Regions from separate parts of the Paenibacillus sp. Cedars genome, predicted to be linked through region 3. Evidence: predicted binding sites of a transcription regulator. Region 3 holds the regulator's gene; each other region holds the start of a gene.
The links. The regulator LexA, encoded in region 3, represses DNA repair genes until DNA is damaged. The targets are predictions, from matches to a motif close to CGAACATATGTTCG.
Positions count from the first base shown of each region.

Region 1: the regulator LexA is predicted to act here: its motif matches at 6,320-6,333, upstream of B9D94_RS18805 (YhjD family protein).
Region 2: the regulator LexA is predicted to act here: its motif matches at 827-840, upstream of B9D94_RS30620 (ImmA/IrrE family metallo-endopeptidase).

Region 1 covers NZ_CP020866.1:3,717,068-3,726,876, forward strand. The annotation lists gene B9D94_RS18765 (Gfo/Idh/MocA family protein) at 1-340, opposite strand, end outside; gene B9D94_RS18770 (AraC family transcriptional regulator) at 482-1,300, shown strand; gene B9D94_RS18775 (protein YxiS) at 1,402-1,719, opposite strand; gene B9D94_RS18780 (TerC family protein) at 1,815-2,516, opposite strand; gene B9D94_RS18785 (TVP38/TMEM64 family protein) at 3,033-3,650, shown strand; gene msrA (peptide-methionine (S)-S-oxide reductase MsrA) at 3,737-4,702, shown strand; gene B9D94_RS18795 (DUF2188 domain-containing protein) at 4,839-5,021, shown strand; gene B9D94_RS18800 (YitT family protein) at 5,091-5,783, opposite strand; gene B9D94_RS18805 (YhjD family protein) at 6,367-6,750, shown strand; gene B9D94_RS18810 (YhgE/Pip domain-containing protein) at 6,780-8,927, shown strand; gene B9D94_RS18815 (glycosyl hydrolase family 18 protein) at 9,014-9,809, opposite strand, start outside.
Region 2 covers NZ_CP020866.1:6,386,621-6,396,429, forward strand. The annotation lists gene B9D94_RS30620 (ImmA/IrrE family metallo-endopeptidase) at 1-810, opposite strand, end outside; gene B9D94_RS30625 (hypothetical protein) at 1,045-1,401, opposite strand; gene B9D94_RS30630 (helix-turn-helix domain-containing protein) at 1,433-1,858, opposite strand; gene B9D94_RS30635 (helix-turn-helix transcriptional regulator) at 2,013-2,282, shown strand; gene B9D94_RS31225 (hypothetical protein) at 2,283-2,426, shown strand; gene B9D94_RS30640 (hypothetical protein) at 2,440-2,754, shown strand; gene B9D94_RS30645 (helix-turn-helix transcriptional regulator) at 3,068-3,583, shown strand; gene B9D94_RS30650 (hypothetical protein) at 3,865-4,305, shown strand; gene B9D94_RS30655 (hypothetical protein) at 4,457-4,735, shown strand; gene B9D94_RS30660 (hypothetical protein) at 4,794-5,015, shown strand; gene B9D94_RS30665 (AAA family ATPase) at 5,012-7,006, shown strand; gene B9D94_RS30670 (recombinase RecT) at 7,259-8,215, shown strand; gene B9D94_RS30675 (MBL fold metallo-hydrolase) at 8,212-8,919, shown strand; gene B9D94_RS30685 (hypothetical protein) at 9,101-9,292, shown strand; gene B9D94_RS30690 (MarR family transcriptional regulator) at 9,342-9,809, shown strand, end outside.
Region 3 covers NZ_CP020866.1:3,394,411-3,404,219, reverse strand. The annotation lists gene hflX (GTPase HflX) at 79-1,368, shown strand; gene B9D94_RS17195 (methionine gamma-lyase family protein) at 1,449-2,702, shown strand; gene B9D94_RS17190 (MerR family transcriptional regulator) at 2,785-3,195, shown strand; gene glnA (type I glutamate--ammonia ligase) at 3,259-4,587, shown strand; gene B9D94_RS17180 (hypothetical protein) at 4,734-5,150, shown strand; gene B9D94_RS17175 (RNA polymerase sigma factor) at 5,289-5,828, shown strand; gene B9D94_RS17170 (hypothetical protein) at 5,821-6,639, shown strand; gene lexA (transcriptional repressor LexA) at 6,713-7,339, opposite strand; gene B9D94_RS17160 (LysM peptidoglycan-binding domain-containing protein) at 7,515-7,886, shown strand; gene B9D94_RS17155 (DUF896 domain-containing protein) at 8,086-8,292, shown strand; gene B9D94_RS17150 (hypothetical protein) at 8,453-8,977, shown strand; gene B9D94_RS17145 (HAD family hydrolase) at 9,020-9,809, shown strand, end outside.

The DNA.
Region 1 (9,809 bases), 320 kb from region 3:
TTTGATCCGCAAGATTCAGCACACGGCGGCCTTCATCAAGGGTAATAGCCAGCGGCTTTTCACTGTAAACATGCTTACCTGCTTCCAGGGAGGCAATATCAACATTGGCGTGGCTTGACGGAATGGTCAAATTAATAATGAACTCAATATCAGTCTGTGCGAGCATCTCCTCAACGGTATACACGTTCGGGATGTTGAACTCATCAGCTTTCGCTTTCGCGTTTTCGATAATAAGGTCAGCACATGCCACGATTTCAACCCAAGGGCTGTTCTTTAAGTTCGTGAAGTATATGCCGCTGATGTTTCCGCAGCCAATTATACCTGCTTTCATTTTTTTCATCGCTGTCACTCCTTGAGTGTTTAGATGTGCTCTAGACTAGTACAATGGTATTCTTTTATGCTTTCGTTTAAAATGAAGAATATGATTAAAACATGAACAATCTGGTCATTATTTTCTTATTCTTCAAAGGGGACTTTAGCAATGGATTCAAATCTTTCCAACCAAGTCGTAGCAGCAGATTTCTCTTTTCACCGCAAACCTTTCAAGATGTCCCTGGCGGACGGTTTTGATACCTACTTAATGCGATGGCAGACCGACGGAAAATGCCGCGCGAAAATCGATGATAAACTATCGCTCGTTGAGGCCGGAGATCTGTTGATTTTCACTCCCGGACAGCCATACGAGCTCCGAATTGATGATGAATACAACGCTTTGGGAGAGTTAACCATTGAAAGCGGGGATTATCATATTTTTTTCAAAGGGCCTTGGGCTGATGCATGGTGGAATTCGAAGAAACGGCCCACCAAAATCCGTGTTCCGCTCGAAGAACGCTACCTGGGTCTGTTCAGGCAAATCCTGCTGGAGCAGCGGCGCGTATCCGATCCTTATCCGGAAATCTCCGATTATACAGTGCGCATTCTGTGCCTCGAAGTGGACCGTCTGCTGTCGGAGCAGCCTTCGACGACGCCCAAGACGTATCTTGCTTATCGCATGAAGAATTATATTGAAGAGAATGCCTCCTCGATGTTCAAGCTGGAGGATGTTGCCGCCCATGTCGGGATCAGCGTCTCCCGTGCGGTTCATCTGTTCAAGGAGGCATTCGGTACAACCATCATGCAATACACCATGGACGTGCGTCTGAGCATGGCCAAGGAACGGATTGTGTTCAGTCCTCTTTCGCTGGAGGATGTAGCCGAAACCTCCGGCTTTGCCAACTACACTTATTTTCACCGTGTTTTCCGTTCGCGATTCGGTGTTTCGCCTAAACAATTCCGGATGGCCAGCCGAACGTCAAATTAATGAGCCATTCTGACCATAAAAAAGCGGGTCGACCAAGGTTTTCTCCTTGATAGACCCGCTTTTGCCTAAGATCACATGTAAGATATGCCATGAGTTCACGCTTACTTCTTATCGGCACCAAATGTGGCTACTGCCTCAGAGACAACGATCGCCAAATCCTCGTTTCCGAATAATGACAGCACTCCAAGCAGGGTCTGATCCGGTATCTCACCCGCTTCTTCCTTAGGCACCGTTAATGCCAGAACCCGGGTCAACTGATCGTTGGCGGGCTGACTCGGATATGCTTTGCGGTAAAGTTCGGCTGGATCCAGACCGTGATTCACGCACCACTGGGCAAATACGAGGATCATCATATCCTCATCCTGGCGGTACGATTCCGCAATCCGTTCTTCCATGGATTTTCCGGCTGCTGACTCCATGTAATAACTCCTCCTCATGCGATGGGAACTTCTTTGTCGTTCCTTTCGTCCATGAAGATATTATACCGCTTATTGCACCCTATACAAAACCAAAGCTAATCGACCATCTTTACATGGACCGGATTCCTCTTCGCTTTGTCCTCATTCTTCTTCTTCATCCAAGTTCCAACACCAATGATAATGGCGATGACCAGAATTTCAAAACCGTACTTCAGAAAGTCATTTGAGAACCAGTCATGAATCATGGGCTCTGCTACGATCATCTTCGATGCTGTCCATGCAAGCACCGCTGCACCGATGGTAATAATGATTGGAAAGCGATCTGTCAGCTTCAGGATAATGGTACTGCCCCACACCATAATGGGAACAGAAATTGCAAGTCCGATAATGACGAGCATGAAGCTTTCACCCGCTGCTCCGGCTACCGCAAGGACATTATCGAGTCCCATCATGGCGTCCGCGATAATGATCGTACGGATTGCTGCCCACATTTGGTTGCCGGCAGATATTTCATGCTGTTTCTCATCCACCAGCAGCTTGTAAGCGATCCACAGCAGCGCAATGCCGCCGATCAGGCGCAAGCCGGGAATCATTAGGAGCTGTACAACGAGAAGTGTAGCCACAATCCGAATGACAATCGCACCAACGGTACCCCACAGGATAACCTTCCTCTGGTCTTCTTTCTGGACATTACGAGCCGCAAGTCCGATAACAATGGCATTATCGCCTGCCAGCACCAGGTCAATGAGGATAATCGACAGCAGTGCCGTCCAAAATTCCACCGACATCAAATCCATGCTTCTCCCACCCTTTCTTTGATTTCTTTTAGGTTTCCACCTGCGAATGCCCTCCATCCAAAAAAAATGCTGTTACCTTAATTTATAAGGTCTACAGCGTTTTTTGAACGCAAAAAGAGACCTTCACCTCATTCATAAATAAATCAGGCAAAGGTCTCGCTAAACAACAAATTCGTTGCCAATAAAGCCGGGGATGATTAGTCCCGTCATGACGACTTTATTTATGATATAGAACTTATGAGTAATCAGCAGAGCTGACTAAACCCTATATCGCAAGAAAACCAAATCTTGAATCGCGGTCACTCATCCTTGAAAAAGGCCACGATATAGGTTTTCTTATAAAGCTACTCCCCTTTGGGATATTCAATTTTACATATTATAACATATGGAAAATCGCTTGTATATTCAATTTTTTCCATAAAGTCATAGTCTCTCCGCACCGAAAATCGGGCAGAATTCCCGCTTTTTTGCTATTATTATGCTATTCAGCTTTATCATGCAAAGCGAGGAGACATAATGAAACGATGGTTTATACCGGCAATTTATGCTGCCGTCCTGGCATTAGGTTTTACATACAGAGCAGAAATCATGGACTGGCTTCGAGGAGAACCCTCGCTCTTCCTGATGGTGATGCTGGCCACGCTGCTGGCCCTGTTCCCCATTGCACCCTACAAAGTCGTAATCGCTGTACTCGGATACGCTTACGGCACGATCTGGGCTGCAGCTATTTCTTGGTTCGGCACAACGGTAGCCGCCATTCTCCTGTATGCGGCAGTTCGCGCACTGTACAAGGAGAACGGCAGGCGCTTGCTGGGGAAATATGCGGCTGCAGAAATGTTTACCACAGCGGTGGAACGCCGTCCGTTTCAAGCCATATTGCTCGCACGGCTGCTGCCCGTCATACCGCAGATGGCCGTCAATATCTATGCAGGGGTGGCCTCCATTCCCTTCTGGACATATACAGCTGCTTCCGCCATCGGTAAAATCCCTGCGATTCTCCTGTACGCTTGGATGGGCAGCGGACTTGCCGAGCATCCGGCAATATTCGCTGCCATTGCTGCAGGACTCATGCTGGTAACCGCTCTAGGCCTGGCGATATTCCGCCGCCTGAAGGCAAGGAAACATGAAGATTGAGCAATATTTTGGTTTCGCCAACCAAAAATGATTATAATAATAATAAGACTTACATTTATATTGTTATTACGACGGAGGGATAATATATGAGTAATCGTTCAAACCCAAGCGAATTGGCTACCTTTGCGGGAGGCTGCTTCTGGTGTATGGTCTCTCCCTTTGATGAGCTGCCCGGCATTTTGAATGTTGTATCCGGCTATACGGGCGGACATAAGGAAAATCCGACCTATGAAGAGGTGTGCTCTGATACAACAGGCCATTATGAGGCCGTGCAAATCACCTACAACCCGGAAGTGTTCCCATACGAGAAGCTGCTTGAACTCTTCTGGCAGCAAATCGATCCTACCGATGAGGGCGGACAATTTCATGACCGCGGCTTGTCGTATCGGACCGCTATTTTCTATCATACAGAAGAACAGCGAGAACTGGCAGAGCAGTCGAAGCAGGCTGTAGCGGCCAGCGGACGATTTGATGGACCGATTGTAACGCCGATTATTCCGGCCAGCACCTTCTATGCAGCCGAAGAATACCATCAGGATTATCACAAGAAAAATCCGGGCCACTACAAACGCTACCGCAAAGGATCCGGCCGCGAAGACTTCATTGACCAGCACTGGTCCGATCCCGTCGATACCGAGGATCTGAAACAGCGTCTTACGCCGATACAATACGAAGTAACTCAGAATAATGCGACCGAACCTCCGTTCCACAACGAATTCTGGGACCATCACGGAGAAGGAATCTATGTAGACATCGTGTCGGGCGAGCCGCTCTTCAGTTCTACGGACAAGTATGATGCCGGCTGCGGATGGCCAAGTTTCACCCGTCCGATTCGCGAATATAACATCAAGGAAAAAATGGATCTCACCCATATGATGGTCCGCACCGAGGTGAGAAGCAAAAAAGGCGACTCACACCTCGGTCATGTATTCGACGACGGCCCTGGACCCAATGGACTTCGTTACTGCATCAATTCAGCGGCACTGCGTTTTGTTCCGAAGCAAGACATGTTGCAGGAAGGCTACGGCGAATATTTGCAGCTGTTTGAATAAACAGGAACATCCAAAGTACATTGTCCAATCAACGGACAATGTACTTTTTTTATGGAGTTAGAGTGTTTATTCATTTTTATAGGACAGGGTAATAATACAGTACATACTGAATCCAATGAAATGGAGGGATCGCAATATGCCTTGGAGCAAAAATGATTATCCGCCATCGATGAAAAATCTGGAGCCCCGTGTGAGGAATAAAGCGGTGGAAATAGCCAATGCCTTACTGGAGGAAGACTACGATGAAGGTCGGGCCATCGCAATCGCCACCGCCAAAGCGCAGGAGTGGGACGAAAATCACCCCAAAGAGGGGAAGTAACATCCATCCCTGACCGCATACTAAAGAAGCTCACCCTGATGCGGGTGAGCTTCTCTTAATGGGACCGTATTATGAACGGCCGCTAACGGTATGCTGTGCTGCCTTCGGAGTAACCGGAGTGCTTGGGGCACGGACCGCCTTCCGAAAAGGTTTCTTTTCCGTTTTCTCGGTACCGTACGTAACTGTGATCGTGATCACTTGTCCGGCAATCGATACGGCTAATATGGTGTATAAAGTCTCAACCAATGGCATGTAGAATAGCGATAATAGCAGTACTACGGCATCCATCAGGAAAAACACCGTCCCTACCTTAAGCCCGCTCCACTCGCTGAAGAGCACGGAGATCACATCGTCTCCACCTGTTGCCCCACCGAATCGGAGCACAATACCGGCTCCAAAGCCTGTTAATAAACCAGACAGCAGCGCGGCTGCCAGTAAATTATGGCCCAAATCAATCACGAGCGTAGAATACCGCTCTATTAATGCGTAAAACACAGTGAACATACTCGCTGCAACAACCGTATTGAAAATAAACTTCCGGCCTTTGATAAACAAGGCAACGAGCAGTACCGGTATGTCCATCAGGATCATACTTAATGCCGGCGGAATATCGAGTGCATATTTGCCGAGCAGCGCAAGGCCAACAAAGCCGCCTTCGGTTAAATGATTGTGAAAATTAATGTGATAATACGTAAAAGCCATTAAAAACGTTCCGAACAACATCGCCGACATGGTGATAATTGTGTTTTGTCTTTTCCTCATACAGGATCCCTCTTGTCGTAGTAGATTGGTCAGACATAGGCCAATCTCTACACTGAGGAAACCTGGAGGAGCTCATCCTTCGAACCATAGTTCCCATCCTTTCGTGAGAGACCGTCCTTGTCTTCAGACGTCCGACTTCGCTCTACGAAGGAAGCTATGTGTATGAGAGATCATATCGTTTCCAAATCGTCCTTTGGGGATTCGTCCTTCGGGGACACATGGTATCCTGATCCTTTCTTTCTCGTTATAGTTAACTGCTAACATTATTATAACACAGATTGCAGGCTAGCTAAACAGCCATCGGTACTCATTGGAATTTACTGGATGAACACTTGTGTGATGCGGTACATCATCACCCCCAGGAAGATACGCTCTGCCTAAACATCGGCTTACCATGGATTACATGAACATCAACATAATTGCACACTCAAGTTGAATATCCATCCACTCTATTCATGATATGTACGCCTATATCGTGAACATACCAAAAATTATACATTGCGCGAAGCATAATCCTCGAATACGATGTGTATATTAGAACATATGTTCTTATACGTATTTCATTTATGAGGAAGTGTTACTTATGAAGCCTTCAACTCCTCCACTGCCCTCTGAAGAAGACGAAGCATTGATCAGAGACTATCTCCTGTACAACCTGCTCCAATCGCTTCTTAAGCGGGACATTCAAATCCTGAAGACCCTTAGTCTCAAAATGGCAGACCTCTACATTTTAAATTTGCAATACATGCAAAAAGGGAATTCTGATCATGCCTGGTCGGTTCAGCAGCAGATGAGGCAGCGCGGTATCCGGATTCAGAACCAGAGCCTTACCGCAGAAGATGGGGTGCAGGTGCTGTATCTATGCCGCGGATATGAACGCAGGCTGCTCAGCGACTGGGCCTCTCTCAAGGAAGCAATAAAGGAACAGCTTGTTTCGTATCTTGGCACGGATTTGGCGGCATACTAGCTCCAACTACGTACAAGACAGGAGCTTTCATGAAGAATATTTTCCATATTTATTCTACTGATTTAAATAGAATCGTTCGAAACTGGGCTGCAGCCGTCATCATCACCGGGTTGGCCATTCTCCCTTCACTATATGCCTGGTTTAATATTGAGGCCTCCTGGGATCCCTACGGCCAGACTTCGGGGCTGTCCATCGCTGTCGCCAACTTGGATAAAGGAACCACCCTGCGCGGCGAACCGATCAATCTGGGAAAAGAAATCGTGGAGTCTCTCCATCAAAATGAAAAGCTGGGCTGGCGGTTTACGGAGGATAGCGAGAACGCCATTCAGGGGGTAAGGCGCGGTAATGATTACGCGGCCATTGTCATTCCGGAGGACTTCTCTGCCCGTATCGGCACGGTGCTTAGCAACGAGCCTGTCAAAGCCCAGATCCTCTACTATACGAACGAGAAGATTAACGCGATTGCCCCCAAAGTCACGGCACAGGGCGCATCCGGCGTTGTCGAGGAAATCAGCAAAAACTTCATCAAAACTGCCAACGGGACCATCTTCGAGATTTTTAATACGCTCGGGATTGAAATCGAGAACCAACTCCCTGCGATTAATAAAGTGCGAAACCTTCTGTTCCGGCTTGAAAAAAGCTTTCCTGAGCTCAATGAAGCGGTAACCACAGCTCAGGAGGATATTAAGCTGGCAAACCAGCTCGTTCAGCAAGCCCATACCGCCCTCCCCCGCCTGGAAGGAATCGCTACCGAGGGCAAGGAAATGGCGGGCGCACTGGCGGACTTCGCCAATCAGGCTGCCGGTGCCTCGAAGTCTCTGGAGCCTGCCTTGCGTCAAGATTTGGAGGTATTGGATGCAGCTACTGGTGCCCTCTCTCAGGCGCTGGACGCTTTAGGGCAAGCCGACATGGATCCGAAGGAGCTTGCCGACCGCCTGAACGCTGCCCAGGCTCGCGCCGAGACAGCTGCTGAAGCTGCAGCTCGGCTGAGCCAATTGTTTAAGCGGCTGGGCTCCGTCTCCCCCGCAGCAGCTTCAGGTGCCGCCAGGCTTGAGGAAATTGCGATAAGATGGAAATCTGCGCATTCCGTGCTCCAGACCCTAACACAAGCGGTGGAACGGGGCGAGGAAGCACCCGCCGATTCCGTTGCTAAGCTGAAAAAACTTGCCGATGACATTACAGATCTGACCAACACACTGTTAAGCCGCTACGATAGCGAGATCGGTCCAGCCATAAGCAAAGCCTTCAGCAAGGGCTCCGATACCGCCAAGCGTGTCCAGATTGAGCTGACACAGGCGCTGACCAGCGTGCCCGACATCCAGCGCCTGTTAAAGGATGCCCAGAGGGGGCTCACAGTGGGGGGAGAAGAGGTGCAGCTTGCCCAGAGCCGCCTGCCGGAGGCCGAGCTTCGCATTACAACGCTGGCCAATCGACTCCGGGAGATGGAAGCTGAGGGCGATATTCAGGAAGTCATCGATCTGCTTCAGAACAATTTTGAGCTCGAAAGCCAGTTTTTTGCCGAGCCTGTCACACTGGAAGAGAATCGGCTGTACCCGATTCCGAACTACGGCTCCGCGATGTCTCCCTTCTTCACGACCTTATCGTTGTGGGTGGGTGCCTTGCTGCTTGTGTCCCTGCTCTCCGTTGATATTCATGATGAGGAGAGAAGCTTTCGCAGCATCGAGGTCTACTTCGGGCGCTACTTAACCTTTCTGACCCTCACTCTGTTCCAGGCGCTGTTTGTCACCCTCGGCGACCTCTACCTGCTCCGGACCTATGTGGTGAATCCCGGCTGGTTCATCCTGTTTGCGCTGCTGATCAGCTCCATCTTCATGCTGATTGTATACACTCTGGTGTCGGTATTCGGCAATGTCGGAAAAGCAATGGCCATCGTGCTGCTTGTGCTGCAGCTGGCGGGTGCGGGCGGCACCTTCCCGATTCAGATGACACCGCCATTCTTCCAGGCGCTGCACCCGTACCTGCCCTTTACCTATGCCATTAGTATGATGCGGGAAGCCGTTGGCGGCATCCTGTGGGACATCGTGATCCGGGATGCCTTGCTCATGCTCATCTTCGCTGCCATCGCACTGGTCATCGGAATCGTGCTCAAGAAGCCAATCAACCGCGCCAGCAGCGGACTGGTCCGCAAAGCAAAAGCCTCGAAACTGATTCATTAAATCGGCATGCAAATAACCCTAATGAAAAGGACATCCCCACCGGCTTCTTATCACCAGGGGATGTCCTATGTGCTGTCGTTCCATTATCACTTTTTGGTATCCGATATTTCGTTCAATTGCTGCAGTGTATCCTCTCCCACGTCCCCCAGCCGCCAGATCGCAATCTTCGCGATGCCGGATGCCCGCGCCGTTTCAATCCAGCCCGCGATGGTCGTCCCATCTGCATACCACACGGTATGACCGGCGCCGAGGTCGTCGGTATATTCAAAATACAAGGCCCCGCTCGCTGGGTCTCTCTGCGGCTCGTCTGGAATTGAGTTCGCCAGCTCGATCGCCCGCTGCTCCGTCAGCGAAGTGACTTTGCCACTCTCCGCCCAGTCAAACCCGCCAAGGGACAGAGCCAAACCATGCTCGCCGGGGATCTGCTGCAGCTTCTCTGCGAGCTCCCGGATCATGGCATGATCCGCCTTCGGTCCAGGTCCGCTGTGACCACCGTGCAAATTATAGGCCATCAGGACATAATCCGGCCCCTTCGGCAGGTCAAGCGATGCCACGCGGACGCCCGGCTCCAGTACAATTCGAAGAGACAGATCTTCTGTCCGGAGGCGCTCATACAATTCACTGTACAGAGCGGACAGATTATCCCAGTCTTCCTTACGGACCTTCTCGTAGTCCAGTTCCACACCGGTAAAGCCATGCCGGGTCACCTCAGCCACGATGTCCCCGATATGCCGGCTGCGGCTTTCCGGTGTAGCCACGATCCGGGATACAAGATCTGCATCTTTCTGCACCGTCGATCCATCCGTATTGAAACGGTCGTTCACGATGGTCAGAACCCTGCGAATCTGTCCGTCTTCCCGGGCAGCCTCCATGACCTTAGGG
Region 2 (9,809 bases), 3.0 Mb from region 3:
ATAATACCTGCTGGCGAGATGGCTCAGCTTAAGACTGATTTGCCCATCTCTTGTGTAATCCAGATCATTAAACTTTACAGGTTTAGAGTCGACGAATGCCTCCAGCTGGTTCTCTTCGATTCGTTTGAATGGTCCATCTAGCGAGAAGATAAGCTCTTCTTGAGAGAGCATGGTTTCTTTATCTACTTGAATAATAATTTGGGATGGCTCGATGTAATCACCACTTGGGTCAAAGTATGCATAGAACGTCGTTTCACTCAGGGTTGGAGTTTCTTCTAAATCTATGTGACTCCGAGTTTTCATGAACTTTGCAGTTTCGCTCAGTATTTTCCCTTGATATTCTCTTCGCTGGATTTGTTCAAGTCTCTGCTTAGCGATGTTTTTCGGAACTTTAAAAGTGGTCGCTATGTAACGAATAGCATCAGTCTGGTTATCTGGTAAAGTAAGTTGGGAAATCATAAAAAACGGCATGGCTGCATATAAGACGAAGTTGTTCGCTTCATCTTCCTGAGCTTGGGTGAATGATTTTGGAAGTACCATCTGGTTACCAGCATGCCTGAGTAAATGACAGAGTTCATGGAGGAATTCACTCCATTGTTTTTCAGGAGATAATCTACTATCAAGAAAAACACTATACCTCCCTGGCGTTGTTTCGACCGCACGACTCCGGACTTTTTTGTAGTGAACCCAGACATTCAGCCGTCTAGATAGTTCTTCGATTGTAAGCTGCTTTGGAATAAGTATTCCGCAATCTTTATATAATTTCTCTGCATATTGTTCTAACGGAGTGGTTTCATAATATCTAAACATGTTGCAACCTCCTACGGGAATATATGTTCGGTTAATATGTAAAAAGAAAAGCCAGTAACTGGCTGCTTTTGAATCAGAGATAATGTTAGCGATTCTTTAATTTCTCGACTTCCATTTCTAGATCGGCTATACGGTGATTTAAGACGCGAACATCACCGCGGATATCAGACAAGTTGTCATCTAATTTTTCATTGAATTGAACAGTTTTTACCGTGGATCTCTTATTTAATCCCCCTATACATCGTTCAACCATTTATTAGCATAGATATGCGCTCCTCCAGAAGCTAAGGCAGCAATAACAGAGATGACAACTGAAGCACCTAGGCTGTCGAACCATTGCCCGATAATCCAGCCTACAACTCCACATCCTAAAGAAAGAATTATAAATAACAAATATCGTAGTGGTTTAATGTTCATAAGAATAATCGAACCTAGAAAAACCCCTCCGAAAACCCACCATGAAGAAAAGTATATACCTGATATCACTGCAATAATAATTATCTCTCCGAACAACCAATTTACTCCAGACTCACTCTCACGAGATTGGGTTACCCCTTTTCTGATCTCTTCATGATTCAAAGTAATCACCACTAATTAAATCCTCATCGGCTGAGGTATTTGCTTATTCACCTTGTCGTTGTCCAGGCTTACGCCCCTTTTCTTTTTCCATCAATGCCTTGAATATTATCCTCATTTCCTCACGACGTTCTTCTGGTGCGCTCAAATAATCTTTAAAGAAAATCCCGTGTTCAGGGTTATTAATAAATTCCTCGAACTCTGCTTGTTCTTGAGCTGTATATTCAAGTTCTTTAGTGACGTTATCTTCTGGGGCAAATCCTGATAACAGAAGCAATTCATTTACATCTGCTCCGTCTAAGGAGTTTGCCAGTGCAAGAACTTTATCTCTTGATGGCGAATACCTGTCATTTTCTATAGAACTGATGAATGAATAGCTTACTCCTGATTTTTTCTCAAGATCCCGTAAGGATAAATCATTTTTCAATCTCAATTCTTTGATTAATTTACCAAGCTTCTTGGTATTTTTCACATTGCATCACCTTCATTAATTTTAAATGTTGTGTATATCAAAACACAACCTATTACTATGATGTTGTTCTAAATTTCAAAACATGTGTTGACATTCGAAACATAGTGTTTTATTATTTGTTTAGAAATACAAAACAGCAAGCGAGGTGATGCAAATGAGTAAGGTGTTGGGGAATAATATCGCCAGAATACGAAAGGAATTAAAGATGACGCAGCAGGAACTGGCCGATCTCATTGGGATCGAGAGGACGTCATTATCTCAGATTGAGACGGGCGCATATAACCCAAGTGCAGATACTATGAAAAAGATATCGGATACTCTGGCTCGTCCTTTAGGAGATATTTTTTTTAACCCTGATGTGTTGAAATTCAAAACACTCGAAACTCAGTCTACCGAAACGTCGGAACGGAAGGAGGTGGGTTAGATGGAACACCAACTATCAGAAGCAACAGCAGTCAAGGAAACATATGATTTTGCAAAAGTAAACGAATTGTTGTCTGAAGGATGGACTCTGCACAGCATGTGGCCGGATTCAAATAAAACACGTTATGTACTCATTAAATTCTAAGGAGGCAGGAGCTATGGATACAAACTTAGCAATCCCCTTGGATATCAATATCGTTTCCATCGATCCAGCTATGAATGAACAACAACGAAATACTGCTCTCAAGCTACTTGCTGAATCAAATCAGAGAAGACCGATTACTGGCCCTGTTGCGATCCAACTCTCTGAGAATGGTGGGATCGTTATCAACGAAGGAAACATAGTGACTATGTCACCTAAAGAAGTCGCTGATAGATTCAAGGCTAGATTGAAAAATGGCGATCCAGAAGCACTCAGATTCAATCAAATTTTATGTGAGGGTGGCAATAATGAAGTTCCGGTGGATTCGTAATTCATCTCGAACAGGCTGCGTTTCAGCAACAGTAACAAGAAGCCTGCTGAAAAACATAGATGTTGAGATCGCATTAGATATGTCACTTCCGAATTTTGCAGTAAATCCGGAAAGCCTATCAAAGCTTGAAAGAAAAAAAGTTTTGAAGGAAGCACAAGAAAATTTAAAGAGGATAGAAGAAAGCCGCCGGAGCGGTACCAGCTGCCAGCGGCGAAGGGGATGACGAGGGGGAAGGTTTTGCTCACAACTAAATATTACAGCAACCCCTTGTCCAATATCACCCCAAAAATTGGGCAAAGGAGCACAGATTTATATGGCGATTGGACAATTTGGCAGCGCGCTTGAGGAAGTCCTCAAACGTAAAGGCCAGACCAAATTACAGGCTGCAAAAGTGGCCAAAATTGATAATTCAACGATTGGCAAGATCATTAAAGGATCCCGTAAGCCACCAAACGATATCATGCAAAGCACCGCAACGCATTACGATGATGGCCAGCTCTACATTGCGGCAGCCGGGGAGGTAACCGGCGGTGCTTTTGCACCCTGGCTCAACAATGTGGACTTACATAGAGCAAGCGTTCTGATCAAGAGCATTGAGGAAGTGAAAGAGGTACTCACGGTGTCTGGACAAGCTCCCATCAGCAAGACGAACGATCAACTCGATGAGTCAGAGAGGAAACAGATCCAGCGTCTACTGATGGAGACGGTCGAAGCGATCACTGCATTGACCCATCTGGCCGCAGTGCTGTGTAAGGAGTATTCCTTCTCTTGGCTTGCTACTTGGAAAGAGCATCGATCAATTATGAAGTCTAAAAAATATATGAAATGAGGAACCGGAATGTTGAGAGAACAGTTAGTCGCTGAGGCGAGGGAAGCTGGAAGAAACGCTTCACATAACTTGGAATGGATCCGGAAGAATCCAGAGGTAATGTTGCCTGGGAAGATAGAATCTGCTGAATCATATTTAAACAACATGATCAGATTCGCAGAAAAAGAAATGGGCATGAAAAAAGACTGCCTGGCAGGGCAGTCTCGGTTGAGATCACGACTAATGAGTCTCTTGTCGTCTATTTTAACGGCTGAGCGTCAGAAGCGCAAGGGGGAAACGGCATGATTAATAAAATCGGGGTTAAGCATCTGATCGGTCGAGAGCTCACGAACCAAGAAACTAGTGTTCTTGAATGGTTGAATGGTTGGGAAGAAGAGACAAGCAGCACAATTGCCGGACTTATCCAGGCGGCTTATCAACACGGAAAGCAAGAATCTATTTCCACTGACTCAAAGAAGATGACTGAAGAAGATATCCAGCAGTTTGCATTAGCATTGGCTGAACGTTACCTGCAGGTAGAAAAAGATCACGCAGTAGCATCTGAACTATATACACGAGCTTGCTCTGAAGAGCATTCTCAGGCGGTTGAACGTGTGAATAAGTTTGTTGCTATGGAACAGGCATTTGCCGTGTACAAGATATTCGCGGAAGCGGTAGATATGCTTCCGGAAGATATCAAGTATGCATTCGCACAACATTATGAACGATTGATTCAAAAATAATAGTATGACAGGCCAGTCGGCCCTGTCTCTCGGCTTCGGACAGTTTTCTAACCTATTCTCCTGTTCGGCGTCGAGAGATGCGGCTGACGCATCCAAGGTGGTGCCAACCCCCGGCCCACCTTGAAAAGTACATATGAAGGGAGGAAACGCCATGCAAGTGATCCAAAAGCTGACTGTTGTCAGCAATCCGACAAGAATTTTTGAAGTCGGAACAGAGGTGAACGGTCGTGAAGTCATTGAGATCAAGCAGGTGGGAGACGACAACATATCCGAGTTCTGGGTCATCGATGAGAACGAACAGATTATTGCCAGTGTTGAAAATTGCCCGATCATCGCAGAGTGGCATGAGTTCGTGGAAGACGGACCTGCGGAAACTGTGAAAACAGAAAATGACCCGCGGGTACGGGTCACATCTGGTGCCAAAATTTAATTTTGATGCCCCCACTATAACAGATGGGGGCGAATCACACAAGAGGGAGTGATTACCCATGAGTATTGCAACATCGATGGATATAACCGGTGAACGATTGGAAGTAGTAGTCCAACCCAAACGAATGTATTCACCGACGATCCTGTCAGTTAGAGCTCAGAGCGGAACAGTAGAGCTTCACTTGAACGATGATCAACTGGCCGAGATAGAATTCACTATCAAGCAGCACTTTGAAAACATGAAATATCCTGAATCGCCCATTAAGGAGGAGATCGCTTGAAAAGAATCATCTTGGAAAGCTTGACGCTTCGGAATTTTAAGGGATTCCGTGAATTTGTACTTCTTGCCAACGGCGGTGATGTAGATGCCTTTGGGGATAACGCAACTGGAAAAACGACGTTATTTGATGCCTTTGTCTGGCTGCTCTTTGGTAAGGATAGCAGCAATCGTTCAAAGTTTGAGATCAAGGAAGTGAACAAGGAGGGCAAAGTGGTACAGCACGGATTGGATCACGCGGTTGAAGCGGTACTCCTTGTTGATCAACGCCGGCGGACATTCCGGAAAGTGTATCTAGAAAAATGGGCCCAAAAAAGAGGCTCGGCTACATCTGTATTTGACGGTCATACACACAAATATTTCGTCGACGGTGTTCCAGTCAAAGAAAATGAGTACAAGTCTGAGGTTGCTGCCTTGATCAATGAGGATATTTTCAAACTCCTGACCAGTCCAACTCAGTTCAACGAGGAGCTGAAGCCTGAAGCTCGCCGCAAAATATTACTTGATGTTTGCGGAGATATGACGAATGCCGAAATTATCGCCAGCAATCCCGACCTTACCCCATTAGCTGCTGTCCTGGAGGATCGTAGCATCGAAAAACATAAACAGACCATAAAAGCACAACTTGCTGAGATCAAAAAAGAAATAAACCTGATCCCTACCCGGATTGATGAAAAACACCGAGACATGCCGGACGTTTCCGATTTGGACGCCGAACTTCTGCAGGATGACATCGACACGCTGCGCAGTAGAATCGACTTCAAGGTAGCCGAGCTTCAGCGGATCCAATCAGGTGGAGAATTGTCCTTAAAGGAGGTTCGCTTGCGCGAAATCAACGCTGAGCTGACAGACATCAAGCAACGTGTCCAGGCTGGAGGTTTGCAGGCTGTTAATGAACAACGAGAGCGGTTAATGCAACTGCGCGGCGAAGCATCGGATCTACAGACGCGAATTTCTGCTGGCCAACGTGAGATTGAACAGTACAAGCGACAAGCAGCACGGTCCGAGAGCCAGATTAAGCGGCTTATGGAAGAGTGGGATGCTGCGAATTCTCTTGAGTTTCCGATCCATGATCATGATCACGGCCCTAATTGCCCTGCATGCGGACAAGCTCTTCCTGAGGATCAGGTCCAGGCTGCCCAAGACAAGGCGCTAGCCGATTTCAACCTTAACAAGTCGCGCCGGCTTGATCAAATCTCTGCTGATGGCAAAGCTGCTGCTGCAGAATCTAGGAAGCTGAATGAAGCCTGGAAAGATCTTGCGGATAAGCAGTTCTCACTGGATGAGGAATTGGCTGCAAAGCAGTCCGAAGTCTCGGCGGCCAACGTCAAACTCACCGAGCTTCAGATGTCGATTGCTAACCCGTTAGATGATCCTGAGTACCAGGTAAAACTTCAAGAAGCTGAGGCAGTACGAGCCGAGATCGAGCAGCTTCGCTCATCAAGTGCCGATGCTGTTTCCAAGGTGCAATCTGAAATTCGTGTGCTTCGCCAGCAAGTTGATGAATTGGAGGCCGACAAGCAAAAGTTCGCACAGGTTCAGAAGATAGAACAAAGGATCGCTGAGTTGTCTGAGCAGGAACGCGAGCTGGCCGCCGAGTATGAGCGCCTGGAACACGAGTTGTTCCTTACGGAAGAGTTCACACGGACCAAAGTATCCGCGCTCGAGTCCAGGATTAACAACAAATTCAAGTACGCACGGTTCCGTCTTTTCGAGGAACAACTAAATGGCGGCCTGAATGACGTCTGTACGACACTTTTCGATGGGGTGCCGTACGATGGCGGCCTGAACAATGCCGCCCGGATCAATGTAGGACTGGACATCATTAACACTCTCAGCGAACACTACGGATTCTCGGCACCGATCTTTATCGATAACGCCGAATCGGTAACCCAACTGATCGACACAGACGCTCAGATAATTCGACTGGTTGTTTCGGAAGCGGACAAGAAGCTGCGCGTCGTAGCTCATAAAAACATGCAGGAGGCGATTTGAATGTATGACATCATCAAGAGCATTCAAGCTCAGAAAAAATATTGTGAGGAGAACGAAGCCCCTCACTTTGCTCCCCAATCCGGTAACTGCTGGAGTTGTAGGAAGAACATCTATGAACCACATGAGTATTCCGGATGGAATGGTGGCACATATACCTCTGGAATCACAGTCGAAAAGGCCGGTTCTGAATTGGTGACTGGCTGCCCCCACTGTAACAGATCATATTACGATTAATCTTAGGAGGCGATCTAAATGAGTACGCAACAATTGGCGCTCGTAAAGCGCGACACAGTTGATGTAGTAGCAGATAAGGTTCGGCAATTTCAAGAGCGCGGGGAGATTCACTTCCCCGCAAGCTACAGTCCAGAGAACGCTATGAAATCAGCGTGGCTCCTTCTTCAATCAGTACAGACCAAGGACTATAAACCGGCTTTGGAAGTTTGCAGCCGAGACAGCATCGCCAATGCCCTATTGGACATGGTTGTGCAGGGTCTGAATCCAGCCAAGAAACAAGGCTATTTCATTGTATATGGCAAGAATTTAACCTTTCAGCGCAGCTACTTTGGCACGATGGCCGTGACCAAACGAGTAACTGGGGCAGAAGAAATCGATGCGCAAATTATTTATGATGGTGACGAATTCGAATTTGAAATTGTTCGTGGCCGTAAAAAAATCACAAAGCATAAGCCGAGTTTTTCCAACATGGATGATGACAAGATTGCTGGGGCCTACTGCACAATTTACTGGCCGGATGGCCGTGAATACACCGAGGTGATGACGATGAAAGAGATCCGTCAAGCCTGGAAGAAATCAAAACAGAATCCGGACAAGGAAAACAGCACCCATAATGAGTTTCCTGGAGAGATGGCAAAACGAACTGTTATCAATCGTGCCTGTAAAGCTTATATGAACACTTCTGATGATGGCAGCCTGGTCATGAAACACTTTCAACGTCAGGACGAGGTTCTTGCTGAAGCAGAAGTTGAAGCAGAGATAGCTGCCAATGCAAATGGCGAAGTCATTGACATCACTCCACCGATTGACACAGATTCGGAACCTGAGCCGACCCAAACCAAAAAGGAAACTTCTTCAGGTAGTGGTACTAAATCCAAGCCGGATCCTGGAGATCAACAAGCGATGGACTTTGAAGATTTCTCAGGTGATGTACCACCTATGGAGACGGCTGGCAGCGGCCCTGAGTCTTGGTGATCGATATTCACTGTCTAGGCTCCAGCAGCGCGGGTAATGCCTACCGGATTAGCGATGGGAAAACGGCTCTCCTACTGGAGGCCGGATTTCCTTTCAAGTCACTGCAACGGGCTTTGAAGTTTCGAATGTCAGAGATTGCGGGCTGCTTGATCACCCATGAACACCTGGATCATAGCAAGGCTGCCAAGGACATCATGAAGGCCGGAATTAACGTGTACACCAGTCAAGGAACGGCGGACGCCAGAGGGTTATCAGGGCATCGACTAAAGGTGATCAAGGCCATGACGGATCTCCAGATTGGGACTTGGAACATCTTACCCTTTGATATCCAGCATGACGTGGAGGAACCACTAGGGTTCCTTCTGGCTAATACAGCCGGCGACAAATTGGTATTTCTTACGGACACCTTCTACTGCCGGCACCGTTTCCGAGATCTGACCCACATCATGGTGGAATGCAATTATTCGATGGACATTGTAAAGGAACGGGTGGCAACCGGCCGCCTCCACCCAGCGCAAATGAAACGGCTGCTGAAATCGCACTTTGGCCTGGATCATGTAAAAGATTTCTTGAAAGCCAATGATACCCGAAAAGTTCAGGAGATTTGGCTGTTGCACCTATCAGATGGAAATAGCGACGAGGAACGGTTCAAGCGAGAGATCCAAGAGACAACAGGCAAGCTCGTCCGGGTGGCTGGTCGATGATCGAGGAACAACCTTTGATGCGAAGTATGATGGGCGATCGGATCTGGAAGCTAATGCAAACCGATCCAGAGGAATTTAAGAGGGAGACCAGGGCATATTTCGCTCGAGGATACCCCGGATGGACGGTTGTTCGAGTGATATACCCAATCGTGTTCCTACGGGACGACAGGGGGCGTAAAACGTGAATGAACCCATTCAGTTGGATATTTTCGAAGAGGACGTTCAGTCGGTTTTAAACGGTATGTACTACGAACGGTCTTCAGGTAAGTTTGTCTCCTTTGTTCTGGGCCGAAGGCACTTTGAAATAACACCAGGCCGATGCCTTGGAGACAAGGAGTGGAAAGAAAGGATTATGAGGGAACGTGCTATATGAAAACAAGGATGTAAGTCAAATCATTAGTAGTTAGTCAGGGGATGATTATATGCCCGAAGGCAGTTACCCTTTTCCGATGTACTCCGGATTACTGGAGCCAGAACATTATAAGAACATAGGCAACGCGATATGGCTATTCCTTTGGTGCGTAAGCTCCACGACATCCGAGAAACAAGAGGAGGGGACCGTCTGGGGCATCGTCCTAAGGAACAAGCCTATGAAGCTGTCAGAGATCGGTGAGAGATTCGGGGTTAATGACAAGACTGTGAGCCGCTGGTTGGACAACCTAGAGCAGCATGAATACATACGAGTGACCAGGGCTCCCAGAGGTTTGATTCTCTCAGTTAGAAATTCGAAGAAGTGGACGGACAAAATTGTCCGATCACATGAAGATGAACAGACAGAAATGTCCGATCATACGGAAAGTGATAAGACAAAATTGTCTGATCATGAGGGTGGTGAACAGACAAATATGTCCGATCACGAGCAAATTTCAGGGAGTGATCGGACAGAAATG
Region 3 (9,809 bases):
CTGATCATCATCATGTTTATTGCAGGCAGCCGTGGTTAGTTAACATAAGAGACGTAATCGTTAGAAGGAGTTGGATATATGACTAATACAACGCATGATACCCGGACAGAGATCGAAGATAGGGCTATACTGGTCAGCTTGGTGACGGATAAGGTTAAACGTTCGGGAATCAATCCCGAATATTCTTTGCAGGAGCTGGTTCAGCTCGCTGAAACGGCTGGAGTTGAGGTGCTGGATGTGATCACCCAGAATCGCGAAGTCCCGGACTCCAAATGGTTTATCGGTAAGGGAAAAGTTGAAGAACTTCGCATGGCGATTGATGGATTGGGCGCAACCACCGCGATATTCGATCAAGAGTTATCCGGTGCGCAAGTACGGAATTTGGAAGAATCCCTCGATGTGAAGATTATCGATCGGACTCAATTGATTCTGGATATTTTCGCCCAGCGCGCCAAGACGCGTGAGGGGATTGTTCAGGTGGAGCTGGCTCAGCTTACGTATCTGCTCCCGCGGTTGTCGGGACATGGCAAGAATCTGTCAAGGCTCGGAGCGGGGATCGGGACACGCGGACCGGGCGAGAGCAAACTCGAAACCGACCGCAGGCATATTCGCGACAGAATCAGTGACCTGAAGCGGCAGCTGGATGAGATGACAAGGCACCGGAGTCTGCACCGGGAGCGCCGCAAGAAGAGTGGCGCCGTACAGGTAGCCTTGGTCGGCTATACGAATGCCGGCAAATCGACACTGCTGAATCGTTTAACGGCCGCAGACGTGTATATCGAAGATCAGCTGTTTGCTACGCTGGATCCGACCTCGCGTGCACTCGAACTGCCAAGCGGCAAAGAAGTGGTCCTTACGGATACCGTAGGATTCATTCAGAATCTTCCACATGATCTCGTTGCGGCATTCCGTGCGACGCTGGAAGAAGCCAATGAAGCGGATCTGATCCTTCATGTTGTGGATTCCTCCTCACCTATGCGAGATGAGCAGATGGCTGTGGTTCATTCTATTCTGCAGGACCTGGGAGCAGCGGATAAACCGCAGATCGTTCTTTTTAACAAGAAGGATGCGTGTGAGCCGGAGCAGTTGGAGATGCTGCCGACCGGGGAGGGGCAATTAAAGATTAGTGCTTATAATGATCAGGACCTGGACACGGTCCGTGAAGCGATCCAGAACCAGCTGTCGGGTGGGAATGTGACGTTTCGTATTCCCGCTGACCGGGGCGATCTGAACTCGGCTGTATACCGTATCGGAGACGTGCTGGAGCAGTCTTTTGATGAGAATGATATCCTCTACGAGGTTCGAATTAATAAAGCTGATTACGAGAAGATGGGTTATGTGCTTCATGATTACGTTCAGCAGCAGTAATGGAGATACAACAGCGTGAATTAAAGATGAAGTGTTAAGATGTGAGACATCATGTGTAATAGAGGAGAGAGCGGTTTGTCATGGCAAGATTTTCGCAGGATATACTTGAATTAAGCAATGAGATGGAAGCAAAAATAGGACAGCGCTTGCGCGAGATTGACGCGATCGTGGACTTCAATCAGTGGAAGGTGATCGATGCCTTCCAGAAGCATCACGTAAGTGATTTTCACTTCGCGGCTTCCACCGGCTATGCATACAATGATCGCGGGCGGGAAGTGCTGGATGAAGTATATGCAGACGTATTCGGGGCCGAATCGGCCCTGGTGCGTCCTCATTTTGCTTCCGGGACGCATACGATTTCGACGGCGCTGTTTGGCGTTTTAAGACCAGGAGATGAGCTGCTGTACATTTCCGGACGTCCGTATGACACTCTTCATAAAGTCATCGGCGAGCCTGGAGACGACACGGGTTCCCTTCGGGATTTTGGCATCGGTTATCATGAGATTGCGCTAACAGAACAAGGTGAGATTGATTGGAATCAGGTGGAGATGATGATCACGCCAACAACGAAAGTCATCGGTATCCAGCGTTCCCGCGGATATGATTGGCGCTCTTCCTTTACGGTCTCTCAGATCGGTGAAATGGTTGCCCGTATCCGTTCCATTCGCGAGGATTTGATTATTTTCGTAGATAACTGCTATGGCGAGTTTACGGAGCAATTGGAGCCTACCGAAGTTGGTGTTGACCTGATGGCAGGTTCTCTCATCAAAAACCCGGGCGGCGGCATTGCCGAAACCGGTGGTTACATCTGTGGCAAGGAAGCCTATGTGGATATGGCAGCCTATCGGCTTACCGCTCCGGGAATCGGGCGTGAGGTGGGAGCTATGCTAGGCACGACGAGGGGGATTTACCAGGGGTTATTCCTCGCGCCTTCTACGGTGGGACAAGCGGTCAAGGGCAGTGTATATGCTGCTGCGATGTTTGAGGCCGTAGGATTTACAACCAAGCCGGGCTGGCAGGACGAACGGACGGATTTGATCCAGGCCGTTTCTTTTACCGGACCGGATCACTTGATCGCTTTTGTTCAAGGGATTCAGCGGGCAGCGGCAGTAGACAGTCATGTGGTGCCTGAGCCTTGGGATATGCCTGGATATGAGCACCCGGTAATCATGGCTGCAGGCACGTTCATTCAGGGAGGAAGCCTTGAATTATCGGCAGATGCACCTATCCGATCTCCATACATTGGTTATATGCAAGGGGGTCTGACGTACTCTCATGTTAAATATGGGGTACTTATGGCCCTTCAAAGTATGGAAGATCGTAAACTATTGTGAGTTATCCTTACATGCGGTTGACGTAGCTGATCAGGAAATGTACAATAGGATCAGAATAGACCACTTGGAAGGTTGATGAGATATGGGTGATGAGATTCGGAGGAATATGGCGTTATTTCCGATAGGCATCGTTATGAAGCTTACGGATCTGTCTGCCAGACAGATACGCTATTATGAGCAGCATAATTTAATTGTCCCTGCCCGCACATCGGGCAACCAACGCCTGTTTTCCTTCAATGATGTGGAGCGACTGCTAGAGATTAAGGCTTTGATTGAGAAAGGTGTTAACATCGCTGGCATTAAGCAAGTTATGAACCCTGTCACAAAAGAGTCTGAAGAGGCTACCGTCATTACTCCTGATACGGAGAACAGACGCCGTGAGATGTCAGAGTCGCAGCTGCGTCGTTTGCTGAAGCAGGAATTGATTACCGCTAAAAGACCGGGTCAGGTTTCATTGATTCAAGGGGAATTATCCCGGTTTTTTAATAAATAAGGATTGCCATGCTGTAATTCTTCATTCACATTACTAGTTTTTATTTAAAAAGGAGAGGATAAAGTGAGTTATACCAGAGAGGACATTCTACGCATTGCACAAGAAGAAAATGTTCGATTTATCCGCTTGCAATTTACAGATTTGCTTGGAACGATCAAAAACGTTGAAATTCCTGTAAGCCAGCTGCCAAAAGCACTTGATAATAAAATGATGTTTGATGGTTCTTCCATCGAAGGTTATGTACGTATTGAAGAATCCGACATGTATCTGTATCCGGACCTCGATACTTTTATGATTTTCCCATGGGTATCCGAGGATCGTGTTGCGCGTTTGATCTGCGATATCTATATGCCTGACGGCACTCCATTTGCCGGAGATCCGCGCGGTATTCTGAAGAGAGCTTTGGAAGAAGCCGAAGAGATGGGTTTCACTTCCATGAATGTAGGTCCAGAACCGGAATTCTTCCTGTTCAAGACTGATGAAAAAGGCAACCCAACCATGGAGCTTAATGACCAAGGTGGATACTTTGACCTGGCACCAACGGACCTTGGCGAGAATTGCCGCCGCGATATCGTGTTGACGCTTGAAGAGATGGGTTTTGAGATCGAAGCATCTCACCATGAGGTGGCTCCTGGCCAACACGAAATTGACTTTAAATATGCGAGTGCTATCAAAGCAGCCGATCAGATCCAAACCTTCAAATTGGTAGTTAAGACGATTGCTCGTCAGCATGGTCTGATTGCTACCTTTATGCCGAAACCACTCTTTGGCGTGAACGGCTCTGGTATGCACTGCAACCAATCGCTCTTCAAAGGCAACGAGAACGCGTTTGTTGATGAGAGTGATGAGCTTGGCCTGAGCGTAACTGCTCGTAACTACATGGCGGGTATTCTTAAGCATGCACGCGCATTTGCTGCGATTACGAACCCTACGGTTAACTCGTACAAGCGTCTCGTGCCTGGTTACGAAGCACCCTGCTACGTAGCGTGGTCTGCAAGCAACCGCAGCCCGATGATCCGCATTCCTGCATCCCGTGGCCTCAGCACACGTATCGAAGTGCGTAACCCGGATCCAGCAGCTAACCCATACCTCGCTCTTGCTGTAATGCTAAAAGCAGGTTTGGATGGCGTTAAACGCGAATTGTCCCTCCCGGCTCCAATCGACCGTAACATCTATGTGATGACGGAAGAAGAGCGCATCGAGGAAGGTATCCCAAGCTTGCCGGCAAACCTGAAGGAAGCGCTCAACGAATTGATTCGCAGCGAAGTTATTTCCGACGCACTCGGCGATCATGCGCTGGCGCATTTCTATGAGCTGAAGGAAATCGAATGGGACATGTATAGAACACAAGTTCACCAATGGGAACGCGATCAGTACATTACGATGTATTAATAGAGGAATCCCCGCTGCTATATCGCAGTGGGGATTTTTTTGTTTAAGTCGGTGTAGGTGTGGCAGCGCCGACTTGTCATTCCAACTACGCTTGATTACAATAACATTACCCGAAATCAAAGGAATAACCGTAGAGGAGATTATAAATGGCCGTACTTAGGGACCTCCATGAAGAGGGAACTCGGGTTGAATACCGTTTTATATCACGAATACCTGGTGAGAATGAAGGATGCCAGATCCATTTCAAGTTTTTTAAAGCGGATCATTTAATTTATGATTTGAATTTTGGTTGGACCAACCTGACGATTCGAAATTATATTAGAGTTAAGACAGAATTTCCTCTTGATAGGCTTAATTCATTTAGTCTTAATGGTTTATTTATGTCTTTTGAAAAACATTTATATCAATTGGATTGGAAAGAAACAGATACGGCAGGAAGTTATCAATTGGGTTTTTACGGATCTGAGCAGGATTTTAATCTTACTGCTGATATAGAATCCGTAAGAAGATTTGGTTCTGAATTTAAATTGGATTGGGACCAGGCTCCTTTAACGACTGAGTAACATAATCTTTAGAAACCAGATAACATTAACCGGGAATGAAGGGGATCTACTCCATGTGGGGGAAGATGCCTTTTTTATTTATCAAAATTAGGGAACTTTTACTCGCTTCAATGACTCTAATTAGATGAGGTGAATCGGTTGGAGCTTGAATACGTAACACAAATGTCGAAGATGGATACACAAACCTTGAATGAAATGATGAACCAGTATGGAAATGATATATGGAATTACGCCTATTTTTTGACCAAGCAACATGCTCTTGCTGATGACATTGCCCAAGAGGTTTTTATTAAGGCCTATTATGGAATACATACGTTTCGTGGGCAGTCGACGTTAAAGACATGGCTGCTTACAATTACAAGACATACGGCGTTCCGGCACAAACAGGCTTTTTTCTTGCGGAAAGTGACCTTGCAGGACAAGCCGCGTCTGGATGACCAGAGCCGGTCAGCTGAAGCGGAATATATGGAAAGTCAGTATACGGATGAGATATGGAGGATGATTATGAGTCTGCCAAGAAAGTTCAGGGAGGTGCTGGTTCTAGATCTTTACTACGAAATGCCGATCACTCAGATAGCGGAGCTTCTAAACGTAGCGACTGGTACGGTTAAATCCAGGCTGTATCGGGCGAGAAAAAAAGTGCAGAACATGTTAAAGGAGAATTCTGGTTATGAATGAGGAAAAGCCTGATTGGTACGAGCGAGCGCAACAAGGTCCTTTTCAAAATGAACCATTTACCGCCGAGATGAAAAATAAGGTACAGGTGTCATTGACCCAAGGTAGCCATAGATCAAAGCGTCGTCCATATTTACGTGTTGGTATGACTGGCGTGCTATTGTTTGTCACTCTACTGCTATTGATTCAGTTTCCTTGGGGGGAACGTACGGTACAACAGCATACGGCAGGGGGGGGACCATCCCCATCTGTGACGGAGACGATTCGCGCAGAAGGTACAACGGATGAAGGAACGTTACAGGTAGTTGCCATCGATAAGGAAGAGATAACGGAATTAGGAGCTCCCAGCTGTTTCGGACTCGAAACGGATCTGTCGTTTAAAGGGGATTACAAAGTGAAGTACGCGGCAGAGGGGACTTCGGAGGATGTGGTTGTCCTTGAGGATCTCACCTTCATACAACCAACTTCCGCTGCTCTTCAGATGATTCGATTGCCTTTTCAGGAAGCGGATGTGTTCATACTCGCCCCGCAATATAAGGACTGTCACGGAATACAAATCTATGCATTTGCGGTGGAGCATGGGAGTGGTAAGGCGGTGCAGCTGCAATTTGAGGAGGAGTTTTCTAGAGCCAGCACGTCCTATTACAGACCGGGCACTACACCTACGGTGAAAGATAATAAGCTTGTTCTGAAGTCCACGGAGGGTCCAGGCGGGGAAGGTTCGCCTGAAGATAATATGGCTGAGAGAATGTATCAATTAGATCTTAGGCAAAATGCCATGGTGATGGTCTTGCGCAAGGACCGGAAATCTTAAGGATTAAATAACGTAGCACAAGAGGTTACCATCCAACTAAGGAAGGTAACCTCTTGTTCATTGATATATGAAGTTAGTGTACATCCCTAAAGAGACCGATGACTTTGCCGAGAATGGTTACATGATTCAGGCGCAGGGGCTCGTAAGTAGGATTCTCCGGCTGCAAGCGAACGTGGTCCTTCTCTTTGTAGAAGGTCTTTACGGTTGCTTCGTCTTCCTCTGTCATCGCTACTACAATGTCCCCATTGTCTGCAGTTTGCTGCTGGCGAACAATGACATAGTCACCGCTATGTATGCCAGCTTCAATCATGCTGTCACCAACAACAGATAACATGAATACCTTATCGTCGCCTACATAATGCTGAGGGAGAGGGAAGTAATCCTCGATGTTCTCCATGGCGGTAATAGGTACGCCTGCAGTGACTTTACCGACAACAGGCACTCTGGCAATGGTGTGGGTAAACAGATTAGCGCTATCGGATTCTTCTTGGCCAAGCAGTTCGATCGCTCTTGGCTTCGTAGGGTCACGGCGGATCAGGCCTTTCTTCTCCAATCGGTCTAGATGCCCATGGACCGTTGAACTGGAAGCTAGTCCTACAGCCTCGCCGATTTCCCGGACAGAAGGCGGGTAACCCTTGCTACGAACTTCGTTGCGGATAAACTCTAAGATCGCCAGCTGGCGGCTGGATATTTTCGACATGCCGTATCAACCCCATTTAGTAACGTTTGGGAAAATTATAACATAGAACTTCCGTTCGTACAAACATAAGTTCTAAAAAAAGATAGAACAAATGTTCTTTTGGGTATTGTATCAAACAAGTGTTCGTGTTATTATGAATTCATAAGAGAACACTTGTTTGGGAGATGATGATTCCATGTTGAAATACAGTACATACCGTAGTATTTATGAGAACGTTCCTGTGCGAACGGAGAAGTCTTCGGTGACTTGGGTCTATCAATTGAAAACCAGAATGACTTCCATCCCCTTAATTAAACTTCTATTTATTCTGCTGATTGTTGCATCCTTTTGGACGGGGGCCTATTCCGTTTTTGCCGGGGGAATGGAGAAGCCGACAGGTGAGAAGTTGGTCATTGTTCAATCCGGCGATAGTTTATGGCGTATCGCTTCCCTTCATAAACCAGCTGATATGGATACGCGCGTATATATTGATAGTATTAGAAGAACGAACGGTTTGAAAGGTCCTGACATACAGGCAGGAGAGGTGTTATCATTACCGGTGTGGTAATGTAATGAGCAATCCATTCTAACGCATATTGTGTATTTCTAATTACTAATACTCTATTGTTAATGATGGGGAGAACCCATTCATACTGATCATACATTCATATTTATTCTTAATGAGAGTTTGCAAGGGTGCGGTTTCCTTGACAAGCTCTTTTTCACATGTTTAAGTTATAAATGATATTGGAATTGGAGGAGAAGGCATGGATATTGATACTTTGGTGGAACGCATTAATGTATTAGCAAGAAAACAGAAGAGTGAAGGGTTGACCGAAGAAGAGCAGAAGGAACGGGCTGAGCTTCGGGAAATATACCTTAACAATATTCGTAGTAACTTTAGACAACAGCTTGAATCGATTGAATGGGTAGATGAAAATGAAGAAAAAGGCGGCCCGCGATTAAAGCAGTAGTCTATGAAAACTGTCTCATGATCTGATCAGAGGATTAATGGGCAGATAGAAGGATAGAATTATAACATTTGGGATGCCGGTTCATTTGTAGAGAATTGAACACGGTTTCCCAAATTTATATGGTTTAAATCATATTGAAATTGAGTCCAGGGGGAACCATATGTCACGATCATGGGAAAGAAAAGTCAACAAGAATATGTCACAACTCAACAAGCAGCGTAAGAAGCAAGGGCTGTCCTCGTACCAAGGCTCCACCATCTCCGATAAGAGTGATGTGTTTAAAGGACGTAAATACGTTCTGCCGTTAGTGCTCGTTGCGCTTGCCGGGCTGTACGCCCTTCTGGGCACTGCAACGTCTGGGGCAACAGGAGGAAGCAATGATGTGTTGAACTGGGTGGGTGTTAGTTTGTATATTCTATTGGCGCTTATGATTTTCTTGCGTAAGCCTTATTTGAAGATAGAGCGTGCCTCTGTATCCACGATGAAATTCAACCGGGAACGCCGTTTGGCTGTATCTGACATCGAGAAGATCAAAATTGCTTCGGGTTCCGTGGTTATCCAGGGCAAAGGGAAAGCGGGCAATTGGGTGTTCTCACGCATGATGAATCTTTATGATACCAAAGCGATGGGCGAGAGGCTGGAGGAGTTTGCCAAAACTCATCAAATTCCAGTGGAGCATGACTAATCGACAGAGCAGATAACAGTCAATATGGGGAGTGGGAGAGAAATGCCGATAGCTGCAGTGTTATTTGATTTGGATGATACGTTATTGTGGGACGAACGAAGTGTGGAAGAGGCTTTCGAAGTGACAAGCCAAGCGGGGGCAGCGGAAACCGGCGTCAATGCAGCTGAACTGCTGTCTGCGGTCAGGGAGGAAGCAAGAGCGTTATATAAATCGTATGATACGTTTGCTTTTACTAAAATGATCGGAATTAATCCGTTTGAAGGCTTGTGGGCGAATTTTACGGCTGGAGCACAGCCGGAATTCAGGAAACTTCAGGAACTTGCACCCGTTTACCGCAAAGAGTCGTGGCGCCGGGGACTTATTCGCGTGGGTGTGGATAATGAGTCGTTGGCTGAGAAGCTGGCTGAACGATTTGCTTCAGAACGTCGAACAAGACCCTATGTATATGAAGAGACCTTTGAAATTCTGAAGGAATTGCAGGGCAACGTGAAATTACTGCTTCTTACAAACGGAAGTCCTGATCTGCAACAGGAGAAGCTGGATGGCGTCCCGGAGCTGGTCCCATATTTCGATCATATTATCATTTCCGGCGATTTCGGCAAGGGTAAGCCAGATGTCTCCATATTCAAGCATGCACTTGATCTGTTAGGTGTGGAGGCCGATCAAGCTGTTATGGTCGGGGATAAACTGACAACGGATATTAAGGGCGGCAATGCGGCTGGGCTCCATACCGTATGGATCAATCGGGTCGATCGTCCCCATGATCCGGGTATACAGCCGAAGTTTGAAATCAAGCATTTATCCGAACTGCACGGCATTTTGAGGAATTTGT